DNA from 2 places in the Streptomyces sp. NPDC015171 genome. Region 1 is predicted to be linked to the other one. Evidence: riboswitches for the same ligand, from Rfam matches in the RefSeq annotation. Region 1 holds a riboswitch; the other holds the start of a gene.
What was found. A riboswitch is a leader RNA that binds a small molecule or an ion and turns the genes downstream of it on or off. The one in region 1 is predicted to bind cobalamin.
Positions count from the first base shown of each region.

Region 2: it holds a riboswitch for cobalamin, as region 1 does, so the genes downstream of both, ACF073_RS37385 (cobalamin biosynthesis protein) here and ACF073_RS38590 (prenyltransferase/squalene oxidase repeat-containing protein) in region 1, are expected to answer to the same signal.

Region 1 is NZ_JBIBUO010000027.1:301-3,701, forward strand. It holds gene ACF073_RS38585 (hypothetical protein) at 1-1,241, opposite strand, end outside; cobalamin riboswitch at 1,521-1,668, shown strand; gene ACF073_RS38590 (prenyltransferase/squalene oxidase repeat-containing protein) at 1,784-3,401, shown strand, end outside.
Region 2 is NZ_JBIBUO010000024.1:16,404-19,804, reverse strand. It holds gene ACF073_RS37395 (anion permease) at 1-951, shown strand, start outside; gene ACF073_RS37390 (hypothetical protein) at 984-1,211, shown strand; cobalamin riboswitch at 1,463-1,605, shown strand; gene ACF073_RS37385 (cobalamin biosynthesis protein) at 1,706-2,650, shown strand; gene ACF073_RS37380 (cobyric acid synthase) at 2,647-3,401, shown strand, end outside.

The DNA of each region.
Region 1 (3,401 bases):
GTGACACAGCCCGACGGGGCCGCGGCGGTCTTGGCCGCGTCGAGCACGGCACCGAGCGTGGTCGTCGTACCGGTCGGGGTGAGGGTGACGGCACACACCTTCGGCGTGCCGGAGCCGTCGTCCACGGTGAGCGCCAGCTTCGTCGCCGTACCCGAGGCGAGGGAGGACTGGGCCACCCACTGCGGGGCCCCGGGCGTCGTCGGGACCGGCGGCGCGGCGGTGAAGCCGCCGCCCGCCACGGCCCGCAGCCCGTCGATCGACGCGTACGCCGACGGCGAGGTGTCGGTGGGCAGGTACTTGAAGCCGCCGCCCGGGTTGAACTGCTGCGCGATGAGGAAGTCCACCGGCGTCTTGCTGTCCGCGGTGAGGAAGTCACCGGTCTGCGGGTCGATGCCGCAGGCGTTCAGTCCGGAGACGGCCCAGCCGTTGGAGTCGGTGTTGACACCGAACATGGCGTCGAAGGCACCCGTGCCGGACACCAGCTTGCCCTTGAGGAAGTCCTTGGCCTGCACGACGTCGGTGTCGGTGTTCGGCACGCCGGACACGCAGAGCGCGGCCATCGCGGCGCCCGTCATGTCGATGTCGCTGGCCGCGCCGAGCTGGCCCGGATTGCCCTCGGCCTTGCCGTAGTTCCAGCCGCCGTCGTTGTGCTGGTTGGCGCGGATGCGGGTGATCATCGAGTTGCGCAGCGCCTGCGGGACGCGGATCTGGCCGGACTGGGTCTTGGCGCCGTTCAGGGCGAGCGCCGCGAAGACGGTGCCGTTGAAGTTGGCCGACGGGCCGAAGTAGCCCGGCTCGGCGGTCTGCCAGTAGCTGTAGATGTTGGCGATCAGGTTGCGGGAGGCGGAGACACGGGACGGGTCGATGCCCGCGGCGTAGGCGTTGAGCGTGGCCCGCTCGTAGTCGGTGACCACCGGGCTGGCGGAGGGCCAGCTGCTCGTGGACAGCAGATCGCGGTAGACGGTTCTCGCGTTCTTGCTCGTGTCACCGCCGGGCGTCACGTCCACCGCGGCGGTCCCGGCCGAGGCGAGGGCGCTGAACGCCCACTCGTTGGACAGCCCGGAACCGGCGTACGAACCGTCGGCGGCCTGGAGCGACTTGAGGTAGGCGACACCGTTCGTCTTCGACGTGGCGATCTGCGCCGGGGTGGAGGTGGCCGCGGCGGGCAGCGTGGTCAGCGCGAAGGCGCCGAGGGCGGCGGAGGCGACGAGGACGGAACGACGGGACAGATGGCGGGACATGGCCTGCTCCTGGGATGAGGGGCGTCGGCCTGGCCCATGTCCGCCGGCTCCGGGGCACGGCGAGGCGTGGCCGCCGCCCGGAACGCGTGGACCGGCTTCCAGAGTGCTGCGCCGTCTGGGCATTCGGGCTCGGTCCGGCCCCCTGCCGTCCCACACCGCTGCGCGTCAGCCCCGGACTCCCACCGGGTTCCCCCACTCGGCAGTCCGGGACGGTACCTGACGTGCGGCCGGGCCGCCAGCGCTCCCGGAGGCCGTCCGTCACGGCACGCCGGGCCCGTCTTGACGCCTCCTGTGAACCGTGCTCAAATCCCGCTGATAAGCAACGAGTTCCAGGGGAAGCCGGTCGAAGTCCGGCGCTGACCCGCAACCGTGGGCCCGGCCTTCCGCCGGGCGAGCCGGAATGCCTGGGGCGTGATCACGAGCAACAGACGCCGTCGTGGACTGCGGCGTGGTGCGACCAGCTTCCGGACACAGGGATTCCCCGTTCCCCGGAGGCCCTCTGCCACGTCCGCGCACGCGCCGGCCGGCACGAGGGGGCCGTGGTGGGGACCGAGAGACGAAGAAGCGCGGGGGCGGGCAGAGTGCCGCGGCGTCCGACGGCGCTGGTGGCGGCCTGGCTCATGGCGCTGGCGGCCGGTGTGGCGTTCCTCACGACGCCGGCGACCGCCGCCGGACCGGTCGGCGGGTGCACGGCCGCCGAGGGCGCCGTCGTCGCCGTCGACTTCGGACCGTTCGCCGGCAAGGTCGAGCGGGGCTGCGACACCACCCCGACCACGGGCTTCGATCTCCTGCACGACGCCGGCTTCACCACCGCCGGCACCGTGCACGACGGCGACGGGTTCATCTGCCGCATCGGCCTCCCCTCGTTCAAGTCGGGCAAGCAGTTCCCGACCCGGGACAAGGAGCGCTGTGACGCCACCCCCCAGGCCACCGCGTACTGGTCCTACTGGATCGCCTCGCCCGGCGACGACGACTGGACCTACAGCCCGTACGGGGCGAAGATGCGCACGCTGAAGCCCGGCGACGTGGACGCCTGGGTGTACGGCGGCACCGACCTGGGCGGCGCCGGCGGCGAGCCCCGGTTCACGCCCGACGACGTGCGGATCGGCAGGGTCTCCCTGACCGCCGCCGCGAGCTGGCTCTCCGGCCGGCTCACGGACGGTGAGCGGATCGTCCAGGACGGCTCCACCACCACCGACTACGCGCTGACCGCCGACGCGGCCTACGCGCTGGCGGCCGTCCGCGGGCAGGGCACCGCCCTGTACAAGGTCACCGACTTCCTCTCCCGCAACGCCGACGACTACGTCTACGCGGCCGGCAAGGACCAGGGACCCGACACCGGGGCCAGCGCCCGGCTCGCGCTGCTCGCCGAGATCACCAGGACCGACCCGCGCAAGTTCGGCGGCCGGGACCTCCTCGCCGACCTGACCGACAACGTCTGCCCCGCGGACTCCGACCCCGACAAGAACCCGGGCTGCACCGCGGAGGGCGACTTCAAGAACGCCGCCGTCACCGAGCAGCAGGCGCTGGCCGTGCTCGCCCTGCTGCGCGCGGGAGCGATCCCGCCGGCCGCCACCGTCGACCGGCTGGTCAAGCTCCGCTGCGAGGACGGCGGCGTCTCCAGCGTCCTCACCCCGCCCGGCGAGGAGTGCGCCGGCGAGACCGTCCCGACCGCGCTGGTCGCCCTCGTGCTGCACAAGGCTGGCGGGCATGACGACGCCGTCGCCGCGGCGCGGGCCTTCCTGACGAAGGAACAGCACAAGGACGGCTGGTTCCCCGCCGACCCCAGCGCCACCAGCGGCAGCGTCGAGGCGACCGCGTACGCCGCCCAGCTGCTGCGCGCGCTCGGCGACAAGGACCGAGCGGAGGCCGCCGTCGGATGGCTCTCCGGGCAGCAGCTGGCGGGCGGCGGCTTCGGCTACGAGGGCGGTGACACCGAGCCGGCCCTCTCGCCGGTCCCGCGGGTCGTCCTGGCCGGCGCCGGCACCAGCCTGGCCGCCCTGACCGCGAAGGACGACCGCTCCACCACACCGCCGACCGACCCCACGGACCCGACCGACCCCACGGACCCGACGGACCCGACGGACCCGACCGATCCGCCGGGCACCGGCCCCGACCTGAAGAAGGGTGTCGCCTACCTCACTAAGGCGGCCAACCTCA
Region 2 (3,401 bases), on a different contig from region 1:
GTGGGTCTCCCCTCCAGCTCCTCGCACGCCCTGATGGGCGGCCTGGTCGGCGCCACCGTCGCCTCCGCCGGCTTCGGCGCCGTACACGGTGACGTCCTGGTCACCAAGGTGCTGCTGCCGGCCGTCGCCGCGCCGCTCGTCGCGGGCCTCGCCTCGCTGCTGGCCACCCGGCTCTCCTACGGCATCGGCGGCACCGCCGACGGCGAGGCCACCCGCAAGGGCTACCGCGCCGGCCAGATCGCCTCGGCCGGCCTGGTCTCCCTCGCCCACGGCACCAACGACGCCCAGAAGACGATGGGCATCATCACCCTGGCGCTGATCGCGGGCGGCGCCATCGCCCCCGGCTCGAACCCTCCCACCTGGGTGATCCTCTCGGCCGGTCTGGCCATCGCGCTCGGCACCTACATCGGCGGCTGGCGCATCATCCGCACCATGGGCAAGGGCCTGACCGACCTGGAGCCGCGTCAGGGCTTCGCCGCCCAGACCAGCGCGGCGACCGCCATCCTGGCCTCCTCCCACCTCGGCTTCTCCCTGTCCACCACGCACGTCGTCTCCGGCTCGGTGATGGGCGCGGGCCTCGGCCGCAAGGGCGGCGTGGTCCGCTGGTCCACCGCGACCCGCATGTTCGCCGCCTGGGCGCTCACCCTCCCGGCCGCCGCGCTGGTCGGCGCGGGCGCCGAGTCCGTCACCGACCTGGGCGACTGGGGCACCGCGGCCGTCGCCGTCTTCCTGGTCGCCGCCAGCGCCGCGATCTGGAAGATCTCCCGCCGCGAGGTCGTCGACCACACCAATGTGGTCGAGGAGAGCGCCGAGCCGGTCGGTGTGGTCACCGCCGCCATCGCCGCCGTGACCCCGCCCCCGGCGGGCCCGGTCACCGAGGGCCTGACGGCCACGATCCCCGCCCCCGTCGCCGAGCCCGCGCCGGCCACCCCGCCGGCCGCCACGGTCTGATCCCGAGCACGGTTAGTGAAGGAAGCATCCCCATGACGATCGACTGGGCGGCCCTCGGCTCCGTCTTCGGTGTGAGCCTCGCGTTCACGGTGGGCCTGGTGGCCCTGTTCACCCTCGGCATCAACGGCCTGTCCCGCCGGGAGAAGGCCACGGCCGAGGGCGGTTCCGCCGCGCTGGCGGTGACCGGTGCGTACGTGTGCTTCGCGGCCTGTGCGGCGGCGGTGGTGTACGGGATGTACCTGATCATGGCCAAGTCCTGACGGCCCCCCGCGCATGACACCGGCCCTGCCGGGCCCCGCTTCGGCGGCCCCGGCGGGGCTTTCGCGTACCGGCGGCACGGGGGCGGGCCCCGCCGGCCCTCGGAGAGCGCGCGGAGCGCCGCCGGGCGCCCGGTGAATTCCCCCCGGCGCGAGGGGCATTCACCGCGACCGGGTCGTCGGGCACCGTCCCGCGTGCCGCCGATGTGGGGCTCGGCACAGTCCGGCGTCCCAGGTCAACGGCGAGTTGACGGTCCTTCCGGGGGCGTGGTGGACTGCCCGGGCCATCTACGGCGGCAGAAGAGGAAGCCGGTGCGAATCCGGCGCGGTCCCGCCACTGTCACCGGGGAAGAACCCCCGGGAGCCAGGAACTCTCACCGCCGATTCACGTCGGACCAGGGCGCGGACACCCTGAGTGAGGACACAGATCGACATGCTCGGCCGCCGATCGAGAACCCGTACCAGGCCCGTTCCCGCGCCCACGGCCGGCTGAGCCGATGGGTGCCGATCGCACGTACGCGTACGGTGCCGCCGCCGGGGTGTTGGGCGACCTCCTCCTCGGCGACCCGCGCCGCGGGCATCCGGTCGCCGCGTTCGGCCGCACGGCCGCGGCCGTGGAGCGCGCCCTGTGGCGCGACCACCGCGGCTGGGGCGCCCTGCACACCGCCGTCTGCGCCGGCGGCGCCGTCGCGCTCGGCGCGCTGGCCGCCCGCGCCGTACGCCCCTCCCCCACCGCCTCCGTCGCGCTGACCGCCGCCGCCACCTGGGCCGTCGTCGGCGGCACCTCGCTCGCCCGGGAGGCCCGCACCGTCGGACAGGCCCTGGCCGCGGGGGACATCGAGGCCGCCCGGGCCAGGCTGCCCCATCTGTGCGGCCGGGACCCGCAGGCGCTGGACGCCGACGGCATGGCCCGTGCCGTGGTCGAGTCGGTCGCCGAGAACACCTCGGACGCGGTCGTGGGCGCGCTGGTGTGGGGTGCCGTGGGCGGGGTGCCCGGGCTGCTCGGGTTCCGCGCGGTCAACACCCTGGACGCGATGGTGGGCCACAAGTCGCCCCGGCACCGCCGCTACGGCTGGGCCTCCGCCCGCCTCGACGACGTGGCCGGCTGGCCCGGGGCCCGGCTGACCGCCGTGCTCGCCGCCGTGGCCGGACCCGATCCCCGGGGCGCCCTGCGCGCCTGGAAGGCCGACGCGGGCAGGCATCCGAGCCCCAACGCCGGTCCGGTGGAGGCCGCTTTCGCGGGAGCCCTCGGGGTCAGGCTGGGCGGCACGCTCTCCTACGGCGGCCGGGTCGAACACCGTCCCGTGCTCAACGGTGCCCACGGACGGCCGGTCCGGGTCACCGACATCGACCGGTCCGTACGGCTCTCCCGCCGGGTCGGCCTGCTCGCCCTCGGCGCCACGGTCGCCGCGCGCGCACTGCGGAAAGGACGCGGGAAATGAACGGTGGCCTCCTCGTCGCCGGCACCACCTCCGACGCCGGCAAGAGCGTCGTGACGGCCGGCATCTGCCGCTGGCTGGTGCGCCAGGGCGTGCGGGTCGCGCCGTTCAAGGCGCAGAACATGTCCCTGAACTCCTTCGTCACGCGCGAGGGCGCCGAGATCGGGCGGGCGCAGGCGATGCAGGCCCAGGCCTGCCGGGTCGAGCCGACCGCGCTCATGAACCCGGTGCTGCTCAAGCCCGGCGGCGAGCAGAGCAGCCAGGTGGTGCTGCTGGGCAAGCCGGTGGGCGAGATGAGCGCGCGCGGCTACCACGGCGGGCGCCAGCAGCGGCTGCTCGGCACGGTGCTGGACTGCCTGGCCGAGTTGCGGGGCACGTATGACGCGGTGATCTGCGAGGGGGCGGGCAGCCCGGCCGAGATCAATCTGCGGCGGACCGACATCGTCAACATGGGTATCGCCCGGGGCGCGGGGCTGCCCGTGCTGGTCGTCGGCGACATCGACCGCGGGGGCGTCTTCGCCTCGTTCTTCGGCACCGTCGCCCTGCTCTCGGCGAAGGACCAGGAACTGGTCGCCGGCTTCCTGGTGAACAAGTTCCGCGGGGACGTCTCCCTGCTGGAGCCCGGCCTCGACATGCTGCACGGGCTCACCGGACGGCCCGCCTACGGCGTGCTGCCGTTCCGGCACGGGCTCGGCATCGACGAGGAGGACGGGCTGCGGGTCTCGCTGCGCGGCACGGTCCGCGAGTCCAGCGT